One region of the Paraburkholderia sp. HC6.4b genome, then DNA from elsewhere that is predicted to be linked to it. Evidence: predicted binding sites of a transcription regulator. Region 1 holds the regulator's gene; each other region holds the start of a gene.
What was found. The regulator HrcA, encoded in region 1, represses chaperone genes, less so after heat shock. The targets are predictions, from matches to a motif close to TTAGCACTCNNNNNNNNNGAGTGCTAA.
Positions count from the first base shown of each region.

Region 2: a site for HrcA is predicted at 9,118-9,144, ahead of rpoH (RNA polymerase sigma factor RpoH). Genes of this name have one in related genera too.
Region 3: a site for HrcA is predicted at 6,373-6,399, ahead of groES (co-chaperone GroES). Genes of this name have one in related genera too.

Region 1 is NZ_JACHDC010000015.1:121,598-132,270, forward strand. It holds gene pabB (aminodeoxychorismate synthase component I) at 1-465, opposite strand, end outside; gene dnaJ (molecular chaperone DnaJ) at 484-1,623, opposite strand; gene dnaK (molecular chaperone DnaK) at 1,893-3,842, opposite strand; gene grpE (nucleotide exchange factor GrpE) at 4,175-4,762, opposite strand; gene HDG34_RS22700 (hypothetical protein) at 5,128-5,289, shown strand; gene HDG34_RS22705 (RNA-binding S4 domain-containing protein) at 5,261-5,668, opposite strand; gene hemH (ferrochelatase) at 5,677-6,747, opposite strand; gene hrcA (heat-inducible transcriptional repressor HrcA) at 6,929-7,948, opposite strand; gene HDG34_RS22720 (NAD kinase) at 8,159-9,061, shown strand; gene recN (DNA repair protein RecN) at 9,128-10,673, shown strand, end outside.
Region 2 is NZ_JACHDC010000016.1:67,078-77,750, reverse strand. It holds gene ptsP (phosphoenolpyruvate--protein phosphotransferase) at 1-2,197, shown strand, start outside; gene nagE (N-acetylglucosamine-specific PTS transporter subunit IIBC) at 2,330-4,144, shown strand; gene cydX (cytochrome bd-I oxidase subunit CydX) at 4,545-4,661, opposite strand; gene cydB (cytochrome d ubiquinol oxidase subunit II) at 4,698-5,834, opposite strand; gene HDG34_RS23525 (cytochrome ubiquinol oxidase subunit I) at 5,869-7,461, opposite strand; gene cydP (cytochrome oxidase putative small subunit CydP) at 7,451-7,711, opposite strand; gene rpoH (RNA polymerase sigma factor RpoH) at 8,121-9,056, opposite strand; gene HDG34_RS23510 (acyloxyacyl hydrolase) at 9,411-9,971, shown strand; gene HDG34_RS23505 (nuclear transport factor 2 family protein) at 10,013-10,396, shown strand; partial or broken gene HDG34_RS23500 (2-isopropylmalate synthase) at 10,594-10,673, opposite strand, start outside.
Region 3 is NZ_JACHDC010000015.1:12,308-22,980, reverse strand. It holds gene HDG34_RS22200 (polysaccharide biosynthesis tyrosine autokinase) at 1-1,801, shown strand, start outside; gene HDG34_RS22195 (hypothetical protein) at 1,898-3,367, opposite strand; gene HDG34_RS22190 (hypothetical protein) at 3,451-4,074, opposite strand; gene HDG34_RS22185 (hypothetical protein) at 4,425-4,814, shown strand; gene HDG34_RS22180 (FkbM family methyltransferase) at 5,300-5,938, shown strand; gene groES (co-chaperone GroES) at 6,472-6,762, shown strand; gene groL (chaperonin GroEL) at 6,816-8,456, shown strand; gene cysC (adenylyl-sulfate kinase) at 8,662-9,300, opposite strand; gene HDG34_RS22160 (chondroitin 4-O-sulfotransferase) at 9,327-10,346, opposite strand; gene HDG34_RS39385 (hypothetical protein) at 10,368-10,556, shown strand.

The DNA of each region.
Region 1 (10,673 bases):
CTGATAGGAATCGCCCGCGCGCAGGGCGGCGTGAATCGCGTCGATCGCCGCGTGGAACTCGGCGCGATCGACGCTCTCGCGCACGTTCGCGGTGCCCGCGACCGACGGCTCGAGAGCGCCGTTGTCCCGCGCCGTCAGCCAAGCGTCGACCTCGTCGCGCGAAAGCTTCGCACAACGTTCGAACAATAAAAAACGCAGCGTGGCATTGCCACGCTGCGTTTCAGAAGACCGGCGCGCATCGAAACCCATCAGCGCGCGGCCAAATTCATAATCGGCGAGCACAACGGCGTGCAAGCCGCTCCGGGTATCCGCCGCGACGCTTTCGCACACGGCTTCGAGCTGCGCCGCCTCCGTGCAGACCCTCTCGCGCACGAAACCCGTGTACAAGCGGCTCGACGGAAGCGCCGCCGTTGCACCGCAATCGTCGAGCAGCGCGAACGCCGCGCCGCGACTGTCCACCGTCATACTGACCGCCGAATCAAATCAATCGAAAAAGCTCTTTACGCGATCGAACCAGCTCTTGCTTTGCGGACTATGCCGCGAACCGCCTTCCACGAGCGCCTTTTCGAACTGCTTGAGCAGATCGCGCTGCGCTTCGGTGAGCTTGACCGGCGTTTCAACCTGCACGTGTACGTACAGATCGCCGGCGATGCTCGAACGCAGCCCCTTGATGCCCTTGCCGCGCAAACGGAACGTCTTGCCGGACTGCGTGCCTTCCGGCACCGTGAAGCTGGCGCGACCGGCGAGCGTCGGCACCTCGATATCGCCGCCGAGCGCCGCGGTAGTGAACGGGATCGGCATCTGGCAATGCAGATCGTCGCCGTCACGCTCGAACACCGAGTGCTGCTTGATATGAATCTCGACATACAGATCGCCCGACGGACCGCCGTTGATGCCCGGCTCGCCGTTGCCGGCCGAGCGGATGCGCATGCCGTCGTCGATACCGGCCGGGATCTTCACTTCGAGCGTCTTGGTTTCCTTCACCTTACCCGCGCCGTGGCAGTGATTGCACGGCTCGGGGATGTAGGTGCCGGTGCCGTGGCACTTCGGGCAAGTCTGCTGGATGCTGAAGAAGCCCTGCGACATGCGCACCGAACCCGAGCCGCTACAGGTCGGGCAGGTTTCCGGCTTGGTGCCCGGCTTCGCGCCCGAGCCATGGCAGACTTCGCACGAAACCCAGCTCGGCACGCGAATCTGCGTGTCGTAGCCGTGCGCGGCCTGCTCGAGCGTGATTTCCATGCTGTAGCGCAGATCGGCGCCGCGGTACACCTGCGGGCCCGCGCGGCCGCCTCCGCGTGCGCCGCCGCCGGCCGCCTGGCCGAAGATGTCGCCGAAGATGTCGCCGAATGCATCGGCAAAGCCGCCGAAACCTTGCGCGCCGGCCCCACCCATATTCGGATCGACGCCCGCGTGACCGTACTGATCGTACGCGGCGCGCTTTTGCGAATCCGACAGCATTTCATAGGCTTCCTTCACTTCCTTGAAATGCTCTTCCGCATCCTTGTGGCCCGGATTGCGGTCGGGGTGGTGCTTCATCGCGAGCTTGCGATAAGCCTTCTTGATTTCGTCGTCGCTCGCGTTCTTTGCGACGCCCAGAACCTCGTAGTAATCCCGTTTCGCCATATCGGTTCAACGCCGCCGCGCAAAGCGACGCGGTAGCTCCTTGTGAATGCTGTGGAGTCTCGCGACTCGTCCGGTCGCTGTCTGCGCCGCGCCAGGGCACGGTTCAAAACAACGCCCTCCATAAAACGAACGTGCCCGGAGAGCCCCAAAAAGGCTCGCCAGGCGCGAAAACCGCTCTTGCACTTTGGGCGCCCCGGGGGCGCCGTTCTCGTGCAGCCGGGCCGCGCACATTGCTGTGCACGGCTTTACGGTCGGATGCCGACCTGGCTTTAGTCTTTCTTCACTTCCTTGAAGTCAGCGTCGACCACATCGTCGGCCTGCTGGCTCGCACCCGCCGATGCACCGGCACCGCCCGCCGCGCCCGCCGCCGCTTCGGCACCCTGCGCAGCCTGCATGTCGGCGTACATCTTCTCGCCCATCTTCTGCGAGGCCGTGGCCACCGCTTCGATCTTCGCTTCGATCGCGGCTTTGTCGCTCGAGTTGCTCTTCAGCGTGTCTTCGAGGTCCTTCAACGCGGCTTCGATCTTGTCCTTCTCGCCAGCTTCGAGCTTGTCGCCGTACTCGGTCAGCGCCTTCTTCGTGCTGTGGACGAGGGCGTCACCCTGGTTGCGGGCATCGGCCAGTTCACGCAGCTTGTGATCTTCTTCCGCGTTCGCTTCGGCGTCCTTCACCATCTTCTCGATTTCGGCTTCGGACAGACCCGAGTTCGCCTTGATCGTGATGCGGTTCTCCTTGCCGGTCGCCTTGTCCTTCGCGCCGACGTGCAGAATGCCGTTCGCGTCGATGTCGAAGCTCACTTCGATCTGCGGCACGCCGCGCGGTGCCGGCGGAATGCCTTCGAGGTTGAACTCGCCGAGCAGCTTGTTGCCCGCTGCCATTTCGCGTTCGCCCTGGAACACCTTGATCGTCACGGCGCCTTGATTGTCATCAGCCGTCGAGTAGACCTGCGCGTGCTTGGTCGGGATCGTCGTGTTCTTGTTGATCATCTTCGTCATCACGCCGCCGAGCGTTTCGATGCCGAGCGACAACGGGGTCACGTCGAGCAGCAGCACGTCCTTGCGGTCGCCCGACAGAACCTGGCCCTGAATCGCGGCACCAACGGCCACGGCTTCGTCCGGGTTCACGTCACGGCGCGGGTCCTTGCCGAAGAACTCCTTCACCTTTTCCTGCACCTTCGGCATACGGGTCATACCGCCGACCAGGATCACGTCGTCGACTTCACCGACCTTCACGCCCGCGTCCTTGATCGCGACGCGGCACGGCTCGATGGTGCGTTCGATCAGGTCTTCGACCAGCGCTTCCAGCTTGGCGCGCGTGATCTTCAGGTTCAGGTGCTTCGGACCCGATGCGTCCGCCGTGATGTACGGCAGGTTGATTTCGGTCTGCTGGCTCGACGACAGCTCGATCTTGGCCTTTTCAGCCGATTCCTTCAGGCGCTGCAGCGCGAGCACGTCTTTCGACAAATCGACGCCCTGCTCCTTCTTGAACTCGCCGATGATGTAGTCGATGATGCGCTGGTCGAAGTCTTCGCCGCCGAGGAACGTATCGCCGTTCGTGGATAGCACTTCGAACTGCATTTCACCGTCGACGTCCGCGATTTCGATGATCGACACGTCGAACGTACCGCCGCCCAGGTCGTACACCGCAATCTTGCGATCGCCCTTTTCGGCTTTGTCCAGACCGAACGCGAGAGCCGCGGCGGTCGGTTCGTTGATGATCCGCTTGACTTCCAGACCGGCGATGCGGCCGGCGTCCTTGGTTGCCTGACGCTGGCTGTCGTTGAAGTACGCCGGCACCGTGATCACGGCTTCCGTGACGGTCTCGCCAAGGTAGTCCTCAGCGGTCTTCTTCATCTTGCGCAGGACTTCGGCGGAGATTTGCGGCGGCGCGAGCTTCTGGTCGCGCACTTCGACCCACGCGTCACCGTTGTCGGCCTTGATGATCTTGTAGGGCATCAGGCCGATGTCCTTCTGCACTTCCTTCTCTTCGAAGCGGCGGCCGATCAGGCGCTTGACCGCGAACAGCGTGTTCTTCGGGTTCGTGACCGACTGACGCTTGGCCGGCGCGCCGACCAGGATCTCGCTGTCATCCATGTAAGCGATGATCGACGGCGTGGTGCGCGCGCCTTCCGAGTTCTCGATGACCTTGACCGAGTTGCCTTCCATGATCGCCACGCACGAGTTGGTCGTGCCGAGGTCGATACCGATGATTTTGCCCATTTTTACAAATCTCCTGACTTTGATCGCTGCGGAAAGCGCCCGGTTGACCCATTTGGCGGCGGGACGATCCGCTCTCAATTCATACCTGCACTCAAAATAAGTGCGGCCACATCGTTTTCAAGACCTCTTTTGCGATGCGGTCTTTAATTTTTTTCAATCACGGGGCGAGGCGCCTGAATCTTCGCTGCGAGCCCGCTCCGTCAGTCTGCGCGGCGCTCCCGGCGTGGTTCGCCGGAAGTGCCTGAATCGATGGGATCTTTGCGGCACGTAGCGAGGCGAAGCGACGCAGCAGACGCCACCGGCGCAAACGCCCGGAGCGAGTGTCGACGTGATTACTTCGGCGCCGCGACGGTCACGAGCGCGGGACGCAGTACGCGATCCGCGATCACAAAGCCCTTTTGCAGCACCGCGACGACGGTGTTCGGCTCCTGGTCGGCCGGCACCATCGAAATGGCCTGATGGCGATGCGGATCGAACTTTTCGCCGACCGGATTGATCGCCATGACGCGCCCCTTCTCGAGCGCGCCGTTCAACTGCCGCAGCGTGAGCTCGACGCCTTCGCGGACCTTCTGCAAGTCGTCGGACGAATGGGCGACGGCCGCCTCGAGACTGTCGACCACCGGCAGCAGATGCTCGGCGAAGCTCTCGATCGCAAACTTGTGCGCCTTGGCGACGTCTTCCTGAGCGCGACGGCGCACGTTTTCGGTTTCGGCCTTCGCGCGCAGGAAGCTTTCCTGCAACTCGGCGATCTTCGCCTGAGCGTCGGCCAGCGCCTGCTCGGCGGCACCCTGGGCCGGTTCCGCGGGGGCGCCGGTGTCCGGCTGTTGAGCAGCGGCCCCAGCCGCCTCGGCGGCCTGGCGCGCGGCTTCGTCGGCGGGCGTGGGATTCTGGCTCGTCGGGTTCTCTTGCGTGTTTTCCATGTCGCTGAAAGTCGTTAAAAAGTAAAAGCCAAAGGCGGTGCAAGCCGTTCCGACACAGTACGATTCATGCTTTGCAAAATCGCGACACGCGTCTTCGCGCCGATCCGCCAGACCGGACCCCAGATGGGGCCTGAAAAAGCCGTTTCAAGCGGGTCGAGGGTTTTTTCGCACCACCGACGTGCAGGCGAAATGCGCCGTAACAAGCCTCACCGTGGCGCAATCAGATAGAGATTGAGTGCAGCCCGCAACTGACCTATTCTCCAGTCATGGAGCAGCAACGCCACGTTAACCCTAATCTGACGTAAGCGTTACCGACACCTGACAGTCGTTCCGATAGCCTGTTTCAGCCCATCAAGGGGAGTACCGTGAAACTGACCTTTGCAATCGGCGTGGTCGCACTGGTACTGATCGCGGGCACCACGACCATCTGCATGTCCGGTGCGGTCAACGACCACACCACCGAGTACGGCGGCGCACACGCCACCGTGGAGCAGTTTCTCAATCCCCACCTGAAAATCTGTCGATAGTGCGCCGGTCGCGTTTGGTCGGTCGGCCGTGCAGCGCGGCGGCCGGCTCGTGGTAGACCTTGCGCCGTTCCTGCTCGACCTGCCGCTTCGCCTTGCTCTGCGCGGTTTCCACATAAAGCGTCTGCGCGACGCTCGCCGGACCGCGTACGTCGCATACGCCCAGCACCTCCACCTGCCACACGTAGCGCTCGATCTCGATTTCGACCAGATCGCCGACACGCACGTCCTTCGCCGGCTTCACGGCGACGCCGCCGATACGCACCCGCCCCTTGTCGACCGCCTCCGCGGCCAGCGAACGCGTCTTGAAGAAGCGCGCGGCCCACAGCCATTTGTCGATGCGCAGTTTCGCGCCCGGTTCGGTTGAAATGCGGTAGTTCATCTGCGTATTCAAGCTCCTGTCGTGTGCGGCACCGGCACCGCCTGCACGGGCCAGCCCTGCAGATGCTGCGCAACGATTTCGCCAAGCGCGGCAACCCACGGCTGCGACGCGTTCAGACAGGCGATCCGGTGAAACTCCTTGCCACCCGCCTGCAGAAATTCGCCGCGCACTTCCATGCCGATTTCCTCGATCGTTTCGAGGCAGTCGGCGGTGAAACCCGGGCAAAACACGTCAGCACGCCGCACGCCTGCCGCGCCGAGCTCCTTCAACGTCGGCGCCGTGTAGGGCTGCAGCCATTCGGCATTGCCGAAGCGCGACTGGAACGTGATGCGGCATTCGACCGACGTCAAATCGAGCGCCTGCATCAGCAGCGCGCCGGTCTGCTGGCATTGCTCGTGGTACGGGTCGCCGAGGTCGAGCGTGCGCTTGGGCACGCCGTGGAAACTGAGCACGAGCTTGTCGCCCGCCGCGAAATCGGGGCGGCCGTGCAGATGCCAGTAGTGGTGCACCTGTGCGGCGAGCGCCGCGATGTACGCCGGGTGATCGGCGTACTGGCGCACGGTGCGGACTTCCGGCTGGTTGCGCATGCGCTTGAGCGCGGAAAAGGCTTCGTCGAACGCGGTCGCGGTGGTCGACGCCGAATACTGCGGATACATCGGCATCAGCAACACGCGCTCGGCGCCCGCGAGCTTCAGCTGGTTCAGCATTGCCGGAATGCCGGGCGTGCCGTAGCGCATCGCGTAGTCGACCAGCACCGTGTAGTCGTTCAGTTGCAGCAGATGGCGCAGGCCCTCGACCTGCTTTTCGGTGTGGACGCGCAGCGGTGAGCCCTCGGGCATCCACACCGCCGCATACTTCTTCGCAGAGCTGCGGCCGCGCAACGGCAGAATCAGCAGACGCAGAATGAGCTGCCACAGCAGCGCCGGAATTTCGACCACGCGAGGATCGGACAGGAACTGCGCGAGGTAGCGGCGCACCGCGCGCGGCGTCGGCGCGTCGGGCGTGCCGAGATTGATCAGCAACACGGCGACGCGATGCGACGTGGCGTTCTGTGAAGGCCGCTCGAGGTCGAAGCGCATAGGTAGCAGAAATCACCGCATTTTGCGGCGAGTCGATTCAATGGAGATTCATTATAGCGGCGCGGGTTCTGCCCGGCGCCGCCAGAGACCCCTGGCCATTCGGACGATTGGCAGACACCGCGCGTTCGCGCATCATGGTCGCCACGGACTGCGATGACGACAGTTCCGCGGAGCCCGAGGACTACTGCTGGCTGAGCGTCATGGACAACAGCCGCGCGGTTATGTCCACGATCGGAATCACGCGGCTGTAGGCCATGCGGGTCGGTCCGATCACACCGAGCGTGCCGACGATCTTGCCGTTCACCTCGTACGGCGCGGTGACGACGCTCATTTCCTCGATCGGTACCAGATTCGATTCGCCGCCAATGAATATTTGCACGCCCGCCGCGTGACTCGACACGTCGAGCAACTGAAGGAGGCTGGTCTTCTGGTCGAACACATCGAACAGCTTGCGCAGGCGCGCCATGTCCGACGAAAGATCGGCGACTTCGAGCAGATTGCGCTCGCCCGAGATCAACACGGTCTCGCCGGTGTCGGATTCGTCGGTGCTGGCGGTGACGGCCGCGTGCATCAGCGAGGTCATGTCGCCACGCAGCTCGTCGATTTCCTCGCGCAGGCGGCGGCGCACCTCGTCGAACGAGAGGCCCGCGAAGTGCGCGTTGATGTAATTGGAGGCTTCCACCAGCTGCGAAGGCGAAAAGTCGCGCTGGGTGGCGAGAATGCGGTTTTGCACGTCGCCTTCGGGCGTCACGATGATCAGCAGAATGCGCTGGTCGGACAGGCGCATGAATTCGATCTGCTTGAACACGTGGCTGCGACGCGGCGTGAGCACGACGCCGGCGAACTGCGACAGATTTGACAGCACGCTCGCCGCCGCGGCGACAATCTTCTGCGGCTCGCCCACCTGCAGCGTGGTCTTGACGGTGCGCGTCACCGCCTCCTCGTCGGCGGCGGATTCGACGGTCAGCATCGTGTCGACGAACAGGCGGTAGCCGCGTGGCGTCGGAATGCGCCCTGCCGACGTATGCGGACTGATCACGAGCCCCAGATCCTCGAGGTCCGACATCACGTTGCGGATCGTGGCCGGACTCAGTTCGAGGCCCGAATAACGTGACAGCGTGCGCGAGCCGACCGGCTGACCTTCGGCGATGTAGCGCTCAATCAGCGTTTTGAGGAGGGTTTGTGCGCGAGGATCTAGCATGACGAAAAATTTTAGCTCAATGGCATCGCAGCCGAGAGCGCCCGCGGCGCCCGCTCCCGGCGAATGCACCGCCGTCGGCGGGCTCGCATGTCATCGGGTCTTCACCATTCTAACGATAATCGCGACGTACGCAGACGCCCTGCGTGCGCCGCCCCACAACCGGGTTGGTCTGCGGTTCTTTTCAGGCCCTACCTATGGTGTAATGCCGGCATGCAAGTGACCAGCCAGTTCAAGACCGTCGCGCTCGTCGGGCGCAGCAATACGCCAGGCATCGGCGAGCCGCTGACCGCGCTCGCCGCCTGCATCGCGAAGCTCGGCCTGGAAGTCGTGTTCGAAGCCGACACCGCCGCCGAAATCGGCGTGACCGACTATCCGGCGCTGCGTCTCGCCGAGATCGGCGCGCGCGCCGACGTCGCCGTGGTGCTCGGCGGCGACGGCACGATGCTCGGCATCGGCCGCCAGCTCGCGCCGTATCGCACGCCCTTGATCGGCATCAACCACGGGCGGCTCGGCTTCATCACGGACATTCCGATCTCCGACATGCGCGAGATCGTGCCGCAGATGCTGTCCGGCAATTTCGAGCGCGAGGAGCGCGTGCTGCTCGAAGCGCGCATCGTGCGCGACGGCACGCCGATCTACCACGCGCTCGCGTTCAACGACGTGGTGGTCAACCGCAGCGGCTTCTCGGGCATGGCGGAGTTGCGCGTGTCGGTCGACGGCCGCTTCATGTACAACCAGCGCTCGGACGGCCTGATCGTCGCGACGCCGACCGGCTCGACCGCGTACGCGCTGTCCTCGCAGGGGCCGATCCTGCATCCGCAACTACAGGGCATCGTGCTCGTGCCGATCGCGCCGCACGCGCTGTCGAACCGGCCGATCGTGCTGCCGGACGAATCGAAGGTCAGCATCCAGATCGTTTCCGGGCGCGAGGTGAACGTCAATTTCGACATGCAGTCGTTCACGTCGCTGGAGCTCGGTGACACGATCGAGGTGCGCCGTTCGCGCCACACGGTGCCGATGCTGCATCCGGTCGGCTACAGCTACTATGCGACGCTACGCAAGAAGCTGCACTGGCACGAGTACCCGTCGCACGAAGAAGACCCGAGGCCGTAAGCGGCACTTTGATTTCGCACGCCGCCGCGGCCGCCACCCGAATCCCAAGCTCACCCGACGACCTCCATGCTTCGCCACCTCTCGATACGCGACTTCGTCATCGTCGCCGCGCTCGATCTCGAATTCGACAGCGGCTTTACCGTTTTCTCGGGCGAAACCGGCGCCGGCAAATCGATCCTGATCGACGCGCTCGCGCTGGCACTAGGCGCGCGCGCCGAGGCGAGCGTCGTGCGCACCGGCGAGAGCCGCGCCGACATCACCGCGGAGTTCGAGACGCACGCACAGGTCGATCAATGGCTCGACACCCAGGCGCTCGGCGCGGCCGACGACGGCCAGCACGGCGGCACCGTGATGCTGCGGCGGGTGGTCGACGCGAACGGCCGCTCGCGCGCGTTCATCAACGGTACGGCGGCCACGCTCGCGCAGCTGCGCGAGGTCGGCGAGATGCTCGTCGATATTCACGGCCAGCACGCGCACCAGTTGCTGATGCGCCCGGACGCGCAGCGCGAGCTGTTCGACACGCACGCGGGCCTGTCCGACCTGGCCGCCGCCGTCACGCGCGCGTGGCGCACGTGGCGCGACAAGGCGCAGGTCGTCGAGCACGCGCAAACGCGCGATCGCGAGCTGCAACTCGAACGCGAGCGACTCGCGTGGCAACTCACCGAACTCGACAAGCTCGCGCCACAGCCGGGCGAATGGGAAGAAGTCAACACCGAGCATCGGCGGCTGTCGCATTCCGCGAATCTGATCGACGGCGTGCAGGGAGCGCTCGGCGCGCTGTCCGAATCGGACGACGCGATGATCACGCATCTCGGCTCGATCGTGTCGAAGGTGCGCGACCTCGCGGAGATCGATCCGGCGCTGAACGACGTGCTCGCCGCGCTCGAACCGGCCGAAATCCAGTTGCAGGAAGCCGCGTATTCGCTGAGCCACTACGCGCAGAAGCTCGAGCTCGATCCGGAGCGGCTCGCGCAGGTCGAAAAGCGCCTCGACGCGCTGCACGCGGCTGCGCGCAAGTTCCGCCTGCGGCCTGAGACGCTGCCGGAAGAACATGCCGAGCGGCGCAAGCAATTGGCCGCGCTCGACGCCGCCGCCGACCTCGACGGCCTGCGCGCCGCCGAAGCGCAAGCGAAGGAAGTGTTCGTCGCCGAGGCGAAAAAACTGTCGAAGGCACGCGCGAAAGCAGGCAAGGCGCTCGGCGAGGCGGTCACGACCGGCATGCAGGAACTGTCGATGAAAGGCGGCAGCTTCGAGGTCGCGCTGGTGCCGCTGCCCGAAGGCGGCGCGCACGGGCTCGAGCAGATCGAGTTCCGCGTCGCCGGTCATGCCGGCGTGCCGCTGCGGCCGCTCGCGAAGGTTGCGTCAGGCGGCGAACTCGCGCGTATCAGTCTCGCGCTCGCAGTGATCGCGAGCGCGGCCAGCCCGACACCGACCCTGATCTTCGACGAAGTGGATACGGGCATCGGCGGCGGCGTGGCCGAAGTGGTCGGACGGCTATTGCATCAGCTCGGCGAGGCGCGCCAGGTGCTGTGCGTGACCCATCTGCCGCAGGTCGCCGCGCGCGGCGATCACCATTTCCAGGTCGCAAAGATGAGCAACGGCACCGGCGGCA
Region 2 (10,673 bases), on a different contig from region 1:
TGCGAATTCGGATGCGTTCGAGGTCATCGAGCGGGCGCCGAACGGGCATGTCAAGGCCGGCGAAACGCCGCTGCTGGTACTGCGCGCGCGCGAGGGCGTCAGCCACGACGCGGTGCGCGAGGCGAGCGCCGCGCAGGTGATGGACGAAGCGCGCCGGCAGATCACGCTGACGCATGCGGGCGGCCTGCATGCGCGGCCCGCGGCGCGGGCGCGCGAAGCGGCGCGCCGCTTCGACGCACGGGTCGAGGTGCGCTACGACGGGCGCAAGGCGCCGATCGAAAGCGTGGTGGGTCTGCTTGGACTCGGTGCCGGCGAAGGCGCAAGCGTCGAGTTGCTCGGCGTCGGTCCGCACGCGCAGGCGGCGGTCGATGCAATCGCTGACGAACTGATGCGCGAAGCGCACGGCGAGGTCGAACCGAAGCGCGAACAGAAAGCGGCGCGGCCAGCGGCCGCACCGGCGGCAGTCGTTGCGGCGCCCGCCGCGGGCGAGCCGCTCGCGCCGAACACGCTCGCGGGCGTGTGCGCCGCGCCGGGCATCGCGCTCGGCAAGCTGGTGCGCTGGGACGACGCGGATCTCGAGCCGCCGGAGCAGGCGAGCGGCACGTCGGCGGCGGAAAGCCGTCTGCTCGACAAGGCGATCGCGACCGTCGACGCCGATCTCGACACGATCGTGCGCGATGCGTCGCAACGCGGCTCGGTCGGCGAGGCGGGGATTTTCGCGGTGCATCGCGTGCTGCTCGAAGATCCGACACTGCTCGACGCCGCGCGCGATCTGATCAGCCTCGGCAAGAGTGCCGGTTTTGCGTGGCGCGAAGCGATCCGCGCGCAAGTAGGCATCCTGAGTAATGTGGAGGACGCACTGCTCGCCGAGCGGGCCGCCGATCTGCGCGACATCGAAAAGCGCGTGCAGCGCGCGCTCGGCTACACGAGCAGCGCGGCTCGCACCCTGCCGGACGAGGCGGTGCTCGCGGCCGACGAATTCACGCCGTCGGATCTGTCGTCGCTCGATCGCACGCGCGTGACCGCGCTCGTGATGGCACGCGGCGGCGCGACCTCGCACGCGGCGATTCTCGCGCGTCAGGCGGGCATTCCGGCGCTGGTCGCGCTCGGCGACGCGTTGCATGCGATACCCGAGGGCACTCAGGTGGTGGTGAACGCGAGCACCGGCCGGCTCGAATTCGCGCCGACCGAACTCGACGTCGAACGCGCGCGACGCGAACGCGCCCGCCTCGCCGACGTGCGCGAAGCGGATCGCCGCACGTCGCAGCAGGCAGCGGCGACCTCCGACGGCCGCGCGATCGAAGTGGCCGCCAACATCGCCACACTCGACGACGCGAACGCCGCGGTCGACAACGGCGCGGACGCGGTCGGCCTGCTGCGCACCGAGCTGCTGTTCATCCACCGCCCGGCCGCGCCGAGCGCGGACGAGCATCGCCACAGCTATCAGGCGATCGTCGATGCGTTGCGCGGCCGCACCGCGATCATCCGCACGCTCGACGTCGGCGCGGACAAGGAAGTCGATTATCTGACGCTGCCGCCCGAGGCGAACCCCGCGCTCGGCCTGCGCGGCGTGCGCCTCGCGCAGGTGCGCCCCGATCTGCTCGACGACCAGCTGCGTGGCCTGCTCGCGGTGCGTCCGGTCGGCGCCGTGCGCATCCTGCTGCCGATGGTCACCGATGCGGGCGAACTGATCCGCATCCGCAAGCGTATCGACGAACTTGCACGCGAAGCGGGTAGATCGGAGCCGGTCGAAGTTGGCGTGATGATCGAAGTGCCGTCGGCTGCATTGCTCGCCGATCAGCTCGCGCAGCACGCCGATTTCCTGTCGATCGGCACCAACGACCTGACCCAATACACGCTCGCGATGGACCGCTGCCAGCCCGATCTCGCGGCGCAGGCGGACGGCCTGCATCCGGCGGTGCTGCGCCTGATCGCGGCGACCGTCGAAGGTGCCGCGAAGCACGGCAAATGGGTTGGCGTGTGCGGCGCGCTCGCCGGCGACCCGCTCGCGATGCCGCTGCTGGTGGGCCTCGGTGTGACCGAGCTGTCGGTCGATCCGGTCTCCGTGCCAGGCATCAAGGCACGCGTGCGCACGCTCGACTATCAGCTGTGTCGCCAGCGCGCCCGCGATGCGCTAGCGCTCGACTCGGCGCAGGCGGTCAGAGCCGCAAGCCGCGCCACGTGGCCCCTCGATTGAAACACTAACGAATTTGAGAACCCGCACGCCGTGCGCCCGGCAGCACGTCTGCCTTCACGCGCGGCGCGATTCTCCGTATAGCTGCACCACTCAACCAAGACCTACCCCTACGAGACAAAATTGGAGATACCGATGGATGGAAATCCGTTTCTGAAGATTCAGCGCCTGGGACGCGCGCTGATGCTGCCGATCGCGGTGCTACCGGTGGCCGGCCTGTTGCTGCGGCTCGGCCAGCCCGACGTGTTCAACATCAAGATGATCGCCGATGCGGGCGGCGCGATCTTCGACAACCTGCCGCTCCTGTTCGCGATCGGCGTGGCGGTCGGCTTCGCGAAAGACAACAACGGCGTCGCGGGTCTGGCTGGCGCGATCGGCTATCTGGTGCAGATCGCGGTGATGAAGGACATCAACGACAAGCTCAACATGGGCGTGCTGTCGGGGATCATCGCGGGCATCGTCGCGGGGCTGCTGTACAACCGCTACAAGGACATCAAGCTGCCCGACTACCTGGCGTTCTTCGGTGGAAAACGCTTCGTGCCGATCGTGACAGGGGTGGTCTGCGTGGTGCTAGGCATCGTATTCGGGCATGTGTGGGAGCCGGTGCAGAACGCGATCGACGTGGCCGGCCACTGGCTCACGACGGCCGGCGCGCTCGGCGCCTTCGTGTTCGGCGTGCTGAACCGGCTGCTGCTCGTCACGGGCCTGCATCACATCCTCAACTCGCTGACGTGGTTCGTATTCGGCACCTTCACGCCGGCGGGCGGTGCGCCCGTCACGGGCGACCTGCACCGCTTCTTCGCTGGCGATCCGACCGCGGGCACCTTCATGACCGGCTTCTTCCCGGTGATGATGTTCGGCCTGCCGGCCGCATGTCTCGCGATGTATCACGAGGCGCCGAAAGAGCGTCGCGCGATGGTGTTCGGCCTGCTGTTCTCGATGGCGCTCACGTCGTTCCTGACCGGTGTGACCGAGCCGATCGAGTTCAGCTTCATGTTCCTCGCGCCGGTGCTGTATGCGATCCACGCGCTTCTGACGGGTCTGTCGCTCGCGATCTGCTCGGCACTCGGGATTCACCTCGGCTTCACGTTCTCGGCGGGCTTCATCGACTACGTGCTGAACTTCGGTCTGTCGACGAAGGGCTGGTGGGCGATTCCGCTCGGCATCGTGTACTCGGTCGTGTACTACGGTCTGTTCCGCTTCTTCATCCGTAAGTTCAACATGGCGACGCCGGGCCGTGAGCCCGCCGCTGCCGACGAGCAGGTCGAGTCGTTCGCGGCGGGCGGTTTCGTCGCGCCGGCGGCTGGTGCGGCCGTGCCGCGTGCACAGCGCTATATCGCGGCGCTCGGTGGCGCGGCGAATCTGTCGGTCGTGGATGCGTGCACGACGCGTCTGCGTCTGTCTGTGGTCGATACGGGGAAGGTCTCGGAAAGCGAACTGAAGTCGATCGGTGCGCGCGGTGTGCTCAAGCGCGGCACGAACAACGTGCAGGTGATCATCGGACCGGAGGCGGACATCATCGCCGATGAGATGCGTACGGCGATCGCGCAGGGTCAGGGCGACGCGGTGAAGGCGGCGGGTGCTGCTGTATCGGCGCCGGCTGCTGCCGCGGCGGCTACCGCTGCCGCGCCGGTCGCGCGAAACGCTGGGCACGCCGATGACGCGCAAGGCGGTCCGCTCGATCCCGATCCGCTGCGCTGGCTCGCCGTGCTCGGCGGCGCGGGCAACGTGGTGTCGCTCGATGCGGTCGCGTCGACGCGTCTGCGGGTAGTCGTGCGCGATCCGTCGGCGGTCGATCGTCAGCGCCTCGCGACGCTCGATACCGCGTGGGTGTCGACCGACACGTTCCATATCGTCGTCGGCGAGGCCGCGCAGCGCTATGCGCAGAAGCTGGCCGAGCGCCTGTCGTCGCAAGGCGGCGGCGCGGGCGCGGCGCCGGTGCCGGCGTGATCGGTTGATGGCTGTCGAGCGCTGTTGAGTTGCACGGCGATCGCAGCACGCCAATAAAAAAGCGGCACCTGGTCCCAAGGTGCCGCTTTCGCGTTTACGACCAGAGCGTGGCGCCTAGGGTCTGTTTACATATGGAACGCACGTGCGAATGCCCGCTATCGGCCGCAGGGCAAGGAGTAAGGAGCGCTGCGTGGCCGCGCCACGTGAGCGACGCACGACGCCGCCATGCGGCCGATAGCGGGCATTCCCCTGGAATGAAATTCAGGCAATGGGGTTGCCGCGAGAAGGGCCGCTCGCTGCGTCATGCTCCTTGCGAATACGTCGAGTATTCGCGGCGTCGCAGTCCTTGCGAGCGGCCCTTCTCGCGGCAACGCACGTGCGTTCCATATGTAAACAGACCCTAGCGAGTCCCTCGCTTTGCCGAGCGCGCCACCTCGCGCGATTCGAGCCACATCACATTGACGACACCGAACGCCAGAGCGACGCCAACGCCGAGAATCCAGCTGAAATACCACATCGCCAACTCCTGTTTGCTGTTGAAGCGTCGTGCCGGTCAATACATCGAATGGTGGTTTTCCTTGATCGCCGCGGCGGTCACCTTGCCGCGCATCACGCGATACACCCAGCCCGTATAGAGCAGGATGATCGGCAGGAACACGATGACGGCGAACAGCATGATCTCGAGCGTCAGGCGGCTCGACGTGGAATCCCACATGGTCAGGCTGCTGCGGCCGTCGAGTGACGATGGCATGATGAACGGGAACATCGAGAAGCCCGCGGTCAAGATCAAGCCGACGATCATCAACGACGTCGACAGAAACGCCGTCGCCTCGAAGCGCGAACGCGCGAGCAGCACCGCGAGCACCCCGCCGAGGAGACCCGCGAGCGGCGCAATCGCCATCCACGGGTAGAGCGCGTAGTTGTTCAGCCACAAACCCGGCGCGCCGATCACGGTCTTCATCAACGGATTGGAGACGGCGTCGAGCGGCGGCGCGTCGACGATCTGATAGCCGCCGATCATCGTCGCGACGAACGCACCCGCGACGAGAAACAGCACCACCGTGCACAGCGCCGCGAGCCGCAGCGCCTTCGACGCGCGCTCGTGAACCACCCCATCGGTCTTCCACTTGACGAACGCGGCGCCGTGCGCGGCCAGCATCGACACGCTGACGAGTCCCGTCAGCAGCGCGAACGGATTGAGCAGGCCGAAGAAGCTGCCGTGATAGGTGACGCGCAGATCGGTATCGAACGAGAACGGCACGCCTTGCAGCAGATTGCCGAACGCGACACCGAACACCAGCGCCGGCACGAAGCCGCCGATAAAGAGGCCCCAGTCCCACGCGTTGCGCCAGCGCGGATCCTCGCGCTTGCCGCGATAGTCGAAGCCGACCGGGCGGAAGAACAGCGCGAACAGCACGAGCAGCATCGCGAAGTAGAAGCCTGAGAAGGATGCCGCGTAGGCGAGCGGCCACGCGGCGAACATCGCCGCGGCCGCGGTCACGAACCAGACCTGGTTGCCTTCCCACGTCGCGCCGACCGTGTTCACGACGATGCGTCGCTCGGAGTCAGTGTTGGCGATGAACGGCAGCAGGATCGCTGCGCCCATGTCGAAGCCGTCGGTGAGCGCGAAGACGATCAGCAGTACACCTATCAACACCCACCAGATCAGTCTGAGAGCTGCGTAGTCCATATGGGTTCCTCCTCCGGGGCGGTGCAGCGGTGCGTCATGCGGCCGTGTTCGACAGTGGCTGCGTCACCGGCTGTCCGATCTCGTGGTGATAGCGGCCCGTATGCAGCGACGAAGGGCCGAGCCGCGCGTACTTGAACATCAGCATGATCTCGATGACGAACAGCCCCGTGTAGAACAGCACGAAGCCGCCGATGCTCAGATACAGATCGCGCGGCGTCAGCGTCGACGCGGCCAGGTTGGTCGGCAGAATGCCCGCGATGCTCCACGGCTGGCGGCCCATTTCCGCGACGATCCAGCCGAGCTCGGCGGCGAGCCACGGCAGCGGAATCGCGATGACCGCCCAGCGCAGAAACCAGCGACGCTTTTCGAGCAGCAACGTGCGCTGCGCGCAGAACCAGAAGGCGAGCACGAAGGTGGCGAGGAACAGCAGGCCAAGGCCGACCATCGTGCGGAACGAGAAGAACAGTGGCAACACCGGCGGAACCGTGCTTCGTGCCGCCGCGGCGATCTGGTCTGGCGTCGCGTCGATGACGTTCGGCGTGAACCGCTTGAGCAGCAGGGCGTAGCCGAGATCGTCCTTGTACTTGTCGAACTCCGCATGCGCCTCGTCGCTGGAGTCGCCGCCCTTTAACCGCTGCAACGCCGAATAGGCGAGCATGCCGTCCTTGATGCGACCTTCGTTTTGGGCGATCAGGTCGCGCAGGCCGACCACGGGTTCGTCGAGCGAGCGGGTCGCGATAATGCCGAGCGCGTACGGCACACGGATCGCATAGTCGGTGCGTTGCTCTTTCTGATTGGGGATGCCAAATATCGTGAACGGTGCCGGCGCGGGCGCGGTCTCCCATTCGGATTCGATCGCGGCGAGCTTGATCTGCTGGACTTCACCGGTGCGATAGCCGGATTCGTCGCCCAGCACGATCACGCACAGCGCCGACGCGAGGCCGAAGCCGGCGGCGATCGCGAACGAGCGCAGCGCGAACTCGGTGTCGCGGCGCTTCAACAGATACCACGACGACACGCCGAGTACGAACATCGCCGCGGTCACGTATCCAGCTGATACCGTGTGCACGAACTTGACCTGTGCAACCGGGTTGAAGATCACCGAGCCGATGCTGTCGAGCTCCATGCGCATCGTCTGATAGTTGAACTTCGCGCCGACCGGATTGTTCATCCAGCCGTTGGCAATCAGAATCCACAGCGCCGACAGGTTCGAACCGAGCGCGACACAGAACGTGACGATCAGATGCTGGATTTTTGACAATCTGTTCCAGCCGAAAAAGAACAGACCGACGAACGTCGATTCGAGGAAGAACGCCATCAGCCCTTCGAAGGCGAGCGGCACGCCGAAAATGTCGCCGACGTAATGCGAGTAATAAGCCCAGTTGGTGCCGAACTGAAACTCGAGCGTGAGGCCGGTCGCGACGCCCATTGCAAAGTTGATGCCGAATAGCTTGCCCCAGAACTGCGTCATGTCCTTGTAGATCTGCTTGCCGGTCATCACGTAGACCGATTCCATGATGACGAGCAACCAGGCGAGACCGAGCGTGAGCGGCACGAACAGAAAGTGATAAAGCGCCGTGATGGCGAACTGGAACCGCGACAGTTCTACGACTTCGCTAACGGGCATGTTGATCACCTCGAGACGGATGCGGGGCGGGCACCGACAGCAGCGCCTGCGCGACCTGCTCAGGCGGCAGCATCATGTGCTGCGCCTGTGGATGATTGAAGAATGTGTACTTGAGCGCCATCAGTAGGACGAACTTGATGGCGAGGATGATGGCGATATCGCGCGCCAGCGTTGGACCGCGCACCCACCTGGTGAACCGGCCGCGCAAGCGCGACCGGACAGTGCTGCTGCGATTCAGGGCTATGGTCATGATCGGTCGAAGACGACTTCACGCCGGTGAGTCCGGCTGGATCCAGACCGCCCTGGCCGTCAGGCAGTCTGGCGAATGCATGCCGATTGTAGGAGGTGAACCTCGCGCGCTCAGGTTTAGCCATGCGGCAACACGTCGCGAAACTTGCCGCGTCTGTGCAGTATTGCTACCGGACTTGCGATACGTCAAGAAACGCTTACCGGCCTCGACAGGCCGGCTTGCGGATAGGCCGTCGCGAATGCGCGGCCGCGGGGACGCAAGAAAGGGCGAAAAGAATGAAAAAGCCCCGCCGTCTTGCGAGGGCGGGACTTGAGCGCGATGGTCGCTAAATGGCGCGATCGATTAACGCGTGTCGTTTTTACCTATGTCATGGGCGGGACACAATTGACGCGCGCATGGCTTCGACGCTTTACGCGTATTCGGTCAGCGCGCCGCGCATCTTCTTCATCGCGCTGGCTTCGATCTGGCGGATACGTTCGGCCGACACACCGAACTCGTCGGCCAGCTCGTGCAACGTGGAGCCGCCCGAGCCATCGTCGGCCACCTTCAGCCAGCGCGCTTCGATGATGCGGCGGCTGCGCGGATCGAGCGCGTCGAGCGCGCTTGCGATGCCGTCGCTTTGCAGCCGGTCGCGCTGACGCGAAGCCAGCACGGCAGTCGGCTCACTATGCGAGTCGGCCAGATAGGCGATTGGCGCGTACGACTCCTCGCCGTCTTCGACCTGACCTTCGAGCGCGATATCGCCGCCCGACAGACGCGTCTCCATCTCCGCGACCTCTTCGCGCTTCACGTTCAGCTCCGTCGCGAGACCTTCGATCTCGTCCGGCGTGAACGCGCCAAGCCCCTGCTTGTGGCTGCGCAGGTTGAAGAACAGCTTACGCTGCGCCTTGGTGGTGGCGACCTTCACCATGCGCCAGTTGCGCAGGATGTACTCGTGGATCTCGGCCTTGATCCAGTGCATCGCGTACGACACGAGGCGCACGTTTTGCTCGGGATCGAAGCGCTTGACCGCTTTCATCAGGCCGATGTTGCCTTCCTGGATCAGATCGGCGTGCGGCAACCCGTAACCGAGGTAGTTACGCGCGATGGACACGACGAGTCGCAGGTGCGACAGCACCAGGCGGCGCGCAGCCTCCAGATTGTCGTGTTCGCGCAATTCGGTGGCGAACTGGCGTTCCTCCGCCGGCGTCAGCATCGGAATCCGGTTGACCGCCTGGATGTAGGCGTCGATGTTGCCGAGGTGACCAGACAGCAGCGAGGAATGCGAGAGCGCCAGTGCACCTGCCGGAGCGGCCTTAGCCGACGACGGGCTCAAAGTACTCGGAAGGGTCATTGCATGGCTCACGTGTGAAGCTCCTTTGGAATCAGACAATAGCGTACTCAGTAAACGACTCCAGCGATGGATGTTAGCACTCGGATCTACCGAGTGCTAATACTTAGAGGTCGCAGGGGCATCCGAGTTCCCGAAAATCCTATTGAGTTTTGACTTCTGATAGCCATCATACGCTCTATTTGCCTTGCGCGTTGGACCTGTACAAAGTACTGCCAGGAGCGCTTGCAGGCTCATGTTTGACTGATATCGTCCCGTTTTAAGAGAATAATTGCTGTTCGTGGGGCATTATCTGGGAAATACTTGCTCTTGAATTCGTGCTTGGAATAAAGGGGGCGCTCGCTTAATACCCGGCAGTATGGGGGGCGGATGAACAGGCAGAATCTTGTGGTGCGTGGGCTTACTCTAAAAAGCACGTTTGCCGTTCTGCTGGGTGCGGCGGGCGCATCCCAAGCTGAGCAGTTCGGCGTGCAGGTGGCCGCCGGCGTCGGCGACCATCACGTCAGGACGCTCGATCTCGGCGTGGTCTGGGATCCAAACCTGACCTGGTGGGAGATCGGCGACTGGCATTTCGCGCTGCTCGGCGAGGCGCATGTCGCGTGGTGGCACACCAGTGAAGGAAACGTTCATGACAACATCGGCGAGATCGGCGTGACGCCGGTAATCCGCTTCATCAGGTCGTCGGGTTCGGTGCGGCCATTCATCGAGGTGGGTGCCGGCGTCCGGCTGCTGACCAGCCCGCGCATTTCTTCCGACTTCACGTTGGGCACCTCGTTCCAGTTCGCCGAGATGGCGGGCGTCGGGTTGCAGTTCGGCGCTCGTGAGCAGTATGTCGCCGGCTACCGCTTCCAGCATGTCTCCAATGGCGGTATCAAAGAGCCGAATCCTGGTATAAATTTCAGCCAGCTATATTTGCAATATCACTTCTGACCGTGGCCGCCTGCGGCTCGCGGTGTTCGAGGGGCTCTGCAATGGCGGCAAAGATGATCGAAGCGATTCGCGGGCTCGAGCGAGAGCGTTTTCGCGCGATGGTCGATGGCGATGGGCAGTCGCTTGACACGCTGCTCGCGGACAACGTGAGCTACGTCCATACGAATGGCAAGCGCGAGACGAAGCGGCAGTTCATCGACGGGATCACCGCGGGGCGCCGTCGTTATCGGCAAATCGAGGTGCAGTCGCAGGATGTCTTGCCGGCCGGGCGCGAGACCTACGTCGTCACGGGCCGCGCGCTGATCGAGATGGAGGCCAACAACGGCGCGCTCCTGTTTCCGATTGCCTATACCGCGATTCACACGCACGAAGACGGGCAGTGGCGACTGATCGCGTGGCAGGCGACCCGTTGCGCGCTCGAGTGAGATTCTCATCGGGCGGGCGCGCCTCGTGAGCGCGTCTCCAGCGGCAGCGGAATGCGGGTGTGCACTCCGCTGCAGCAGGCTCGAGGCCCAACGCGAATTCACGCGGTCGCGCATTCGCCAGCTTTGTCGCGGCTGTTTGCGCCGTGCTCGTCTACATCGGCATCCGCGTCGCGCGCCTCGCGCGTGCCGCGCATCGCTACCTCTCCCGCATACGGATGCCGCGCCGCAACCGGAAGCCGCGTGCAGCGTTCCGCCACGCGCCTGATCGTCGCGAGAT
Region 3 (10,673 bases), 110 kb from region 1:
CGTCAACCTGCGCGGGTTCGCGTGGGGCAACGAGAGCATCGCGGTGTCGCGCTTCGACACGTCGAAGGACTTGTATGGCGAGACCTTCACGCTAGTCGCGGGCGCCGGCAACACCTTCATGCTGCGCGATCCTCACGGCAGCGCGATCCTGTCGGGGCGCGTCGGCGAGACCGTGCAAACCGATACCGCGGTCGGCCCGGTCACGCTGCACGTCGACACACTGGTCGGCGCGCCCGGCTCGCGTTTCGAGCTGACGCGCGCGTCGACGCTCGGCACGGTGGAGCGTCTGGCGAAGACGATGGTCGTGCAGGAAACGGCGGAGGACTCCGGCGTGATCCGCGTGAGTCTCGAAGGCGCCGATCCGGCGCTGACCGCGGCGATCGTCAACAACGTGGCGCGCCAGTTCGTGCGGCAGGATCTCGCGAGCCATTCGACCGAATCCGACCACACGCTCGCGTATCTCGAACAGCAACTGCCCGACGCGCGCAAGGCGCTCGACGACGCAGAAGAGCGCTACGGCAAGTTCCGCAATACACATGGCGCCGTCGATCTCGGTGAAGAAAGCAAGCTGCTGTTGCAGCAGATCGTCGACAACAAGACGAAGCTGCTCGATCTGCAGCAGCAGCGCGCGGAGCTGTTGCAGCGTTTTACGCCGAATCATCCGATGGTCGCCGCGCTCGATGCGCAGATCGCCGCGTTGCAGGGCGCGCAGAGCACGATGAACCACAGCGTCTCGACGATGCCCGACACCGAGCAGACCGCGCTGCGTCTGCAGCGCGACGTGCACGTGAACACCGATCTGTACATGAACCTGCTCAACAGCGTGCAGCGACTGCGGGTCGCGCAGGCGGGGCAGGTGAGCGGCGTGCGCGTGGTGGACTTCGCCGAAACGCCCGACGATCCGGTGTGGCCGAAGCGCATGCTGGTGATCCTGATCTCGCTCGGCGGCGGCCTCGCGCTCGGCTTGCTGCTGGTCTTCTTGCGGCGCGCGATGCGCGGCGGCGTGGAGCGCCCGGACGAACTCGAGGGGATGCTCGGCGTGCCGGTATTCGCGGTGGTGCCGCGCAGCCAGACGCAATTGCGCCTGCAGGAAAAGGTGTCGCTGCGCCAGCGCGGGCAGCATGTGCTGGCGCAACAGGCGCCCGAAGATATCGCGGTGGAAGGGGTGCGCAATCTGCGCACCTCGCTGCAGCTGTCGCTCGATCATGCGGCCAACAACGTCGTGATGATCACCGGCTCGCGGCCCGATGCGGGCAAGTCGTTTCTGTCGGTGAATCTGGCGACGCTGGTCGCGTCGGCGAACAAGCGCGTGCTGATCATCGACGGCGACATGCGACGCGGCGACGTGCATTCGCATTTCGGCGTCAGCCATCGGCCGGGACTGTCCGACGTGCTGTGCGGCGGCGATCTCAACGCGATGATCCAGCGCGACGTGCTGCCCAACCTCGACGTGCTCGCGAAAGGCACGCTGCCCTCGCACCCGGCCGAGCTGCTGATGAGCAAACGCTTCGAAGCGATGCTCGAGGTGTTGAAGCCGCAATACGACGTCGTGATCATCGACACGCCGCCGGTGCTCGCCGTGACCGACTCGACGCTGATCGGCAAATACGCGGCGACGACGCTGCTCGTCGTGCGGCATGGGCGTCAACCGCTGCATGAGATCATCGAAACCACCAAACGCCTGCGTAACGGTGGCGTCGGTCTGCGCGGCGTGCTGCTCACCGACGTGCCGCAGGAAGCGGCGTTTCTCGGCTCGGGGTATCAGGGCGGCTATTACGGCTACGACAGCATCGCCGGCTGACACTGCTGCCCGCGGGCGCGTCTTTCGGGGCGCCGCGCGGGCGGGCGTGATCGACTGCACGCCCGTGCCGCCGTCCCGCGAGATACCTCGCAATCCTTAGTGGTGACGCAGCAGATCGCGCAATGCGCGCGACTCTTCCGCCGTCGGTTGCATGGTTTGCCACGCCGACTCGTGCGACGCGAGGGCGACGAGCCGTTGCGCGGCCTTGCTGCTCGAATCGATCCGCAACGCTTCGTTGGCGTTGTGCGACGCGCACTCCCAATGTCCCACGTTGCTGCAGCCGCGCGCGAGGCTCAGCAACGCGTCGCGTTGCTGCTCTAGCGTGCTCACCTGGGCGCGCATGCTGCGCGCGCCGCGATTGTCGGGCTGCGCGGTGATTACGGCGGCGAGGCGTGCTCTGGTCGCCGCCAGATTGCCTCGTTGCAGATAGCCGTGCGCGGCTTTCAGATTGCGCTCGGCGTCGGCGCGCTGTTTGTCGGCTTGCGTGAGCGGGGCGGCCATCGTGTCGGTGTTGGTGTTGGTGCTGGTCGACGCGAGCGCCGTGCCACGCGGCGTGGGCGCGGAGATGGCCGCGCTCGATGTCTTCGTTGACGCTACGGCGCGCGCGGTCGTGACGACGGGCGGTGCCGGTCGCGCTGCGGTCGGCGTGGTCGCAACGACGGGCGTTGACGGTCGCGCTGGGACGGGCGCGGTCGCCACGACGGGTGGAGCCGATCGCGCTACGGCAGGCGCGGTCGCAACGACCGGCGGTGACGATGGCGCAACGGTCGGTGCGGTCGCCACGATGGGCGGGCTCGATCGCGCTACGGCAGGCGCGGTCGCAACGACGGGCGGTGACGATGGCGCAACGGTCGGTGCGGTCGCCACGATGGGCGGGCTCGATCGCGCTACGGCAGGCGCGGTCGCAACGACCGGCGGTGACGATGGCGCGACGGTCGGCGCGGTCGCCACGACGGGCGGTGCCGGTGGCGCGACGGGGGCCGCGTGCACGTTCGCCGGTTGCTGCCGCGCGACGACAACGGGACGCGGCCGTTGCGCGACGATCGACGCCGGCTTCGGCGCCGCGGCAACCGACGGCGCCGCATTCTGCGCAACGTTCTGTGCAGGGGCTTGGCCAGGGTTGTCCGGGCGCACCGTGCCGAAGACCGTGACCGGCGTGTCGACGCTCGCATCGTCGTCGTTGAGTAGAACGAAGCCGACGTACACGACGCCGAGCGTCGCGAGCGCGGCTGCGGCGAGCGCGAGCGGATGCCGCCGTCGACGCCCGCCCGGCTCGAACGTCGCTTCGTCGATCAGATCGTAGGGGCTCATCTTCGTTTGCGCGGAGCGTCGCGACGAACGGTCCGCGGGCAAGCTCGCGGCCGCTGGCAGCGGTTCGAGTTGCGTGCGCGATGCGCTCAGCGCCTGGGATCGCGCGGAGCGCTCGCCGGGCTTGTCGTCCGTATCGAACGAATCGATCGGCAGCGCATGGCATGCGGGACACGGCGAAAAGCGGCCCGACAGCGGCACGCCGCAGTATGCGCAGTGATGGAAAAATGGCTGGTCGGAGGTCGTGTCGCGCGGCATGGCCGTGTCGCTCCACTGGCGCCGAAGGGCGGCGCCATCAAAAAGAATGAATGCAACGACGCCCGCAAGCGGCGTCGGCCGGACTACTGGACGACGTAACCGCGCGCCTGCATGCACGCGCCGAAGGCGGCCCAATAGCGGGTCATCGGCGGCTCGGGCGCGGGCAGCGGCGGCAGCTTCACGTTCGACGCCGCGTTGGCCTGCAGCGAAGCGGCCGCCCCATCCGACGCGCCGGGTGCCGCGGTCGCACTGGGGCCCGTTGCCGCTGCCGATGCGTTCGGCGGTGCATTCGCCGCCGCGGTGGCTGGCGCGCCTGGCGCGCCGGCGCCGGCCGCGGCTTCGTTCACCGGTTTCGCCGACGATGCGCCGCCAGGCGCTTGCGCGCCAGCCAACGGCGCGCTCGCGGCTTCGGGCGCGCTCGCGCTCCACGGCAGCGGCGTGGCTGAGAAGGAACTAGGCGGAAGCGGCGGCTTCGACGGTACGCCGGTCGACGCACCTTTGGCCGCGGGCGGCTGACGCGGCGGAATCTGCGACTCGTGGGCCATGTTGACCCCGGTCACGCGGTTCGCCTCGGCGTAGCACATCGCGTTGTCGATGCTGCGCTCGTAAGGGCTCTGACTTCGGATCGGATAGGTGACAGGCCGCCACGCGAACGCGGCAGTGCTCGTCACCAACAGCGTCAGTACGGTATATGTTCTAAATGCCATCGCAGTCACTCCCGCAGCGATGTCTCGCCTTTTTGTGTTTGATTTCGTGTCGTGCTTTCGTTCTGTGCTCGTTGCGCGTCGTGTTCGAGCTCGTTCTCATGCCTGGCGCTCGTGCTTCTGTCGCGGCCTGCCGATAGGCCGTGGCGTTGCGGTGCTTGGCGCCACGGTTCCCCGGAACGGGCACGTCGCGAATGCCGCTTTAACGAGCGTAGCACCGCGGTTTGGCCACGCGATGCATCGGATAGCGCGCGAAAACGCCATCGTGCAGTGCAATCAGGACACAATCGGCGAGGCGGCGTTGAAGATCGGGACAATCCCTGGTCGCCACGAAGGATCGTCAGGAGTCGAAGATGAAAAACCTATCGTATCGCTATCGGCCGCTTTGCGCAGCGTTCTGTCTGTCGGTGGTGTCGCTCGCCGCGCCGCTCGCGAGCGGCGCGAGCGACGCCAACATGAGCGCGGAGACGGCGGGTGAGCGCGCAAGCTTCGCGCGGGCGTTTTGCGACGTGTCGCCCGAGCGGATCGGCGCCTATAAGGAGCGGCTCCGAAAGGTCCTGACCGGTGCGACCGATTTCGATCAGCACTGGGACACGGGCTGGCACCGCGCCGACATCACCAATAGCCAGATGAACGCACTGCGCGAGCGAGATCCGAAGGAATTCGCGGCGCGCATCAAGGTCAATTGCGAACGGCTCAAGTGGATGGCGGGTAATGCGTTGCACCGGCCTGCGCAGAAGTGAAGTGAAACGAGCGCGCTGTCGGGCGACCGAAACTGGCGGATCGTGGCCTGATGCAGAAGGCTTCGCCGGACTGAATCTCGCGCGGCTGTAGTCGACGACACGCGAACCGACTGGAACCGGAAGCTTTTTGCATACTCGACGGTTTCGGCCAAAAATACACATTATTATGACTTTCGCTTAATGTTCGGCTAACCGTCGAGTAGTCTGCAGATGTAACGCTCAACGACCTTTCGAGCATGTAACTAATTCGCGAATATCGTTTGGTCCGTACTGCGGCACATTTGCGGCGGTAATGAGGCCTGCTATAGGTGAATATTAGCTAACGTAATGCCGGACCGACCTTCTGCTGGGCAAGCTTCCAGATCAAACGCTGTTTGACCTTTTGCCGTTATCGTTTCGAAGTGAGGAGCGATTATGTTGAACCCGAAGACGTTCGGACACTGCTTTGGCTCGTCCGCAAGACGTGGATAACACGCGGGCCGCGTTTGTACTACTCGCAGTTTGGAGAGGACGCGGTGTTGCGCGAGATAATCAGTCCCCGGTGCAATAAGGGTGTTTATGTCGACGTCGGTGCATACCACCCTGTCAAGTTCTCGAACACACATGCGCTTTACAAGCGTGGTTGGCGCGGCATCAACATAGACATGGATCCAGTGAAAATTGAAACGTTTTCTCTTGCGCGGTCTGGTGATGTCAATGTATGTGCGGCCGTCTCGAACGAGAAACAGCTCAAGGAAGTCTATAATTTTTCAAATTATGGGTTGACTTCGACCATAGATCCCATAGTGGCTGCGGCCGAAGTCCAGAAGCCTATCTCCGTCCGGACCGTTGAAACTACCACATTGAACGACGTTCTCGAGCACACCCCGTACGCCGGCCAGGAAATCGATCTGCTTTCCATCGACGTGGAAGGTCACGATTACGAAGTCTTGCGATCGATTGATATCAGCAGGTATAAACCAAAGATCATTATTGTGGAGTCTACGCTGACTTCGATCAGGGAAGTAATAGATTCAGCCATATTTCGCTATCTGGAGGAGCGCAATTACCGACTGGTCAGTTGGACATATTTGTCGCTGATCTTCAGAGTGGAAAGATCTCAAATCTTTCGCACCCAGTTATAGCGTTACGGTTCCGCACGTATCGTCCTTGCAGCTGCTATCAATTTCACAATCCCACTATCAACGGCCGCTGCAACGGTCCAGATCTACCTGGACCGACTGGTGCCTCAGCCGTGAAGCACATTCATGAGCCCCCTCGACTTGCCTGAAGGCTGACTATCGTAACGGCCCGCGCTTATGGGGGATTTCCCTGGGTTTGACGTTTCGAGCGGGCGCTCCGCTCCGAAGTCGCTGCCTCGTCATGGCTCGCCTCTTCCTTCACGAAGGGCCGAATCTCAACGCAACACGTCGGTAAATTATTGTTTTCTTAGAGAAAATACCGAACGGCAGACGTTCCGCACGGGGCGGGGTTCAAGCCCGAGCGAATCACATTTGAGGATCAGTGAACTTCGACCGCGTTCCCCGCTTCTTGAATTTGTCACTGCCCGTCCATATAATTAGCACTCGCTGCACGAGAGTGCTAACAACATCTCCGGTTGGCTCGGCCAGCCGGGTTTTTCTCAGCGTTCTTCAGTCTCAATCAGAGAGGAGTATGTATGAACCTTCGTCCTTTGCATGATCGCGTGATCGTCAAACGTCTGGATCAGGAAACCAAGACCGCGTCGGGCATCGTGATCCCCGAAGCCGCAGCGGAAAAGCCGGATCAAGGTGAAATCCTCGCAGTCGGCCCGGGCAAGCGCGACGACAAGGGCGCAGCCATTGCGCTCGACGTGAAGGTCGGCGACCGCGTCCTGTTCGGCAAGTACGCAGGCCAGACCGTCAAGGTCGACGGCAACGAACTGCTCGTGATGCGCGAAGAAGACATCATGGCCGTGGTGCAGAAGTAAGCGCAAGGTCGCTACTTCACCGGTTATATCCAAAGTATTCAAGGAGTTAGAAGATGGCAGCTAAAGACGTCGTATTCGGTGATTCCGCCCGTGCCAAGATGGTCGAAGGCGTGAATATTCTCGCCAACGCCGTGAAGGTCACGCTGGGTCCGAAGGGCCGCAACGTGGTTCTCGAGCGCAGCTTCGGCGGCCCGACGGTCACCAAGGACGGTGTGTCGGTCGCGAAAGAGATCGAACTGAAAGACAAGCTCCAGAACATGGGCGCGCAAATGGTCAAGGAAGTCGCTTCCAAGACCAGCGACAACGCAGGCGACGGCACGACGACCGCTACGGTTCTCGCGCAATCGATCGTCCGCGAAGGCATGAAGTACGTCGCATCGGGCATGAACCCGATGGACCTGAAGCGCGGTATCGACAAGGCCGTTACAGCCGCAATCGAAGAACTGCGCAAGATCAGCAAGCCGTGCACGACCAACAAGGAAATCGCCCAGGTTGGCGCGATCTCGGCGAACAGCGATTCGTCGATCGGCGAGCGCATCGCTGAAGCAATGGACAAGGTCGGCAAGGAAGGCGTGATCACCGTCGAAGACGGCAAGTCGCTGCAAGACGAGCTGGACGTCGTCGAAGGTATGCAATTCGACCGCGGCTACCTGTCGCCGTATTTCATCAACAACCCGGACAAGCAAGTCGCCGTGCTCGAGAACCCGTTCGTGCTGCTGCACGACAAGAAGGTGTCGAACATCCGTGACCTGCTGCCGGTGCTCGAGCAAGTCGCGAAGGCTGGCCGTCCGCTGCTGATCATCGCTGAAGACGTCGAAGGCGAAGCGCTCGCAACGCTGGTCGTCAACAACATCCGCGGCATCCTGAAGACCGTTGCCGTCAAGGCTCCGGGCTTCGGCGATCGTCGTAAGGCGATGCTGGAAGACATCGCGATCCTGACCGGCGGTCAGGTCATCGCTGAAGAAACCGGCCTCACGCTCGAGAAGGCAACGCTGGCTGAACTGGGCCAGGCGAAGCGCATCGAAGTGGGCAAGGAAAACACCACGATCATCGACGGCGCTGGCGAAGCAGCGAACATCGAAGCTCGCGTCAAGCAAGTGCGCACGCAGATCGAAGAAGCGACCTCGGACTACGACCGTGAAAAGCTGCAAGAGCGCGTTGCCAAGCTGGCAGGCGGTGTTGCGGTGATCAAGGTCGGTGCTGCGACCGAAGTCGAAATGAAGGAAAAGAAGGCTCGTGTCGAAGACGCACTGCACGCAACGCGCGCGGCTGTGGAAGAAGGCATCGTGGCGGGTGGCGGCGTCGCGCTGATCCGTGCACGTACGGCAATCGCTGGCCTGAAGGGCGCTAACGCCGATCAGGACGCAGGTATCAAGATCGTTCTGCGCGCCATGGAAGAGCCGCTGCGTCAGATCGTCGCCAACGGTGGCGAAGAAGCGAGCGTCGTCGTGGCAGCGGTTGCTGCTGGCAAGGGCAACTACGGCTACAACGCAGCGACCGGCGAGTACGTCGACCTGGTCGACGCAGGTGTCGTGGACCCGACGAAGGTGACGCGCACGGCGCTGCAAAACGCAGCTTCGGTTGCTGGCCTGCTGCTGACGACCGACGCAGCTGTCTGCGAACTGCCGAAGGAAGATGCTCCGATGCCTGGCGGCATGCCCGGCGGCATGGGCGGCATGGGCATGGACATGTAATTCCGCTCGGGCCTCGTGGTCCGGCCGCGTGGTTGAACTGCCGCGCGTCTGGATCACGGCCGAGGCCCGGCTGGCAGTCCATGTGGGGAGTGCGCCGCGAGGCGTTTCCCCAAACGAAAAAAACCCGCTTATGCGGGTTTTTTTCGTTTGGGGCCGGCGTTGATGTGCTTGCTGGCGAGCGCTTCCGGACGCCCTTTTGTCCGGATTAGGCGCCCGCGGCGTGAGCCGTGCGATGAGAGGACCTTCCGAGGCACTTTTCGCGCAGGTAGTGGAAGATCTGCGCGACGCTTTGCGCGGGGCTCAGCGTTCCCGTGTCGACGTGCAGGTCGGGATCGATCGGCGCTTCATAGGGCGCTGATACGCCGGTGAACGAGCTGATCTCGCCAGACCTCGCTTTCGCGTAAAGACCTTTGGGATCGCGGCTCGCGCAGGTGGCGAGCGAGGCGGACACATAGGTTTCGACGAACTTGTCGGCTCCGATGATCGCGCGCGCCATTGCCCGATCTTCGCGTAGCGGCGAAATCAGCGCGGAAATCACGATCAGACCCGCGTCGTTCATCAATTGGGCGACGTGCGCGACCCGGCGGATGTTTTCGCGCCGGTCGTCGGGCTCGAATCCAAGGTCGCTCGCCAGACCGTGGCGGATGTTGTCGCCGTCGAGCACATAGCAGGCGTGACCGAGCGCGATCAGCTGCTCCTCGAGCGCGAACGCGAGCGTCGATTTGCCGGCGCCGGACAGGCCGGTCAGCCAGATCGTGGCGGGCATCTGATCGAACATGCGTATGCGGTCCTGCACCGCGATCTTGCCGTGGAAGCGTTGCACGAACTGGGGCGGCTCTTTCATGGATAGGTTCTCTTGGCTCTTCTGGCTCATTCGCAGTGCCAGCCTTGCCGCCACGTGCCGGCGTTGTGCAGGCTTTCGGTGGAATTGGCAATGGTAACGCGAAAGCCTTCCGGAATATCATTCGGCAGTGGAATCGAAAATCCGCTGTATGCGCTCGGATAGCCGGCGCTCGCCACATCGGGCCGCGGCTCGCCGCTGCAGCCGGTCGCGACGATCTGCGTGCCGACCCGCACCTCGAGCGGTACCTGCCGCTGCGGCTCGCTCAGGTTGACGGCCCAGCCGCACACTACGCCGTCGCGCACCGTGTCGACAAAACCGTCGAACAGGTCGACCGGCGGACGCTGCCGGCTTCGCGCGAACTCCAGATAGGTGTCGATCGGCGCGAGATCGAAGCGGCGGATCACCTCATGCACGCGCGACAGGAATGAGCCGTCGAAGCCGAAAACGGTCGAACTATAGACGTGCGGATTGTCGAGCTGATCGATTTCGGACTGAATCACGCGGACCAATTCGAGCGCATTCGAAAAGACGCTGCCCGTTTCATTCGCATAGGCTTCGACGATTCGATTCGCGTCGCGGAACAGTTCGTAATCGAGGCTATTGTCGTCGATGAACTTTTGTCTGGCTGCTTCGCTGATGTGAGCTTTGCCTTTCGGCGCACCATTGGTGCGATTCGCTACGAAACAGAAAGGTAATTTCATCCCTGTCGAACCGCACAGCCGCAATAAGAATTCGCTCATGTCCTCGCAGACGCCGACGGTACCGATCTGTTCGCGCAAATGGATTTGCGCGACGGCGAGGCTCGCTTCGTTGACCGCCGGCTCGCCGCTCAGCATCTGCACGAACAGGTTCCTGCCGCCGAGCGATTCGCTGACCCACTCGTCGAGCGACAGTACGCCTTGCAGCGCCAGAGCCTCGGTCGCCGACACGCTGACGCCGCGCGTGATCTGGCCGTTCTTGCCGTTCGCCGCATACCAGTAGTGCGAGATCTGGCGCGCGAGCGGATCGCGCAGGATCGTGCAGTAGTTGACCGGATATTTGATCATCCGATGAATGCCATACGGTAGATGACCGCCGCCTACCTGCGTCTCGAGCAGCTTCGCGCGACAGTTTCCCCAGCCATCCTGATCCCAGACAAAGCTAATGAATTGGTCATTACCTTTATTCAAATCAAAAAACGAAATAACGGTCGAACCGCCGCATTTCGGTGGATGGATGAAGAAGGTGGGAAAGGACATGTGGGGACATATGACTGATCGTAATGCGTAAAGTCTAGACAAAAGATGTCATCGGCATTGTAACGTTTGATTACGCGGTAAAACGTCCGGTTGCATCGCCGACAGCAAGATTCATGCGGCTATGCAAAATAAATT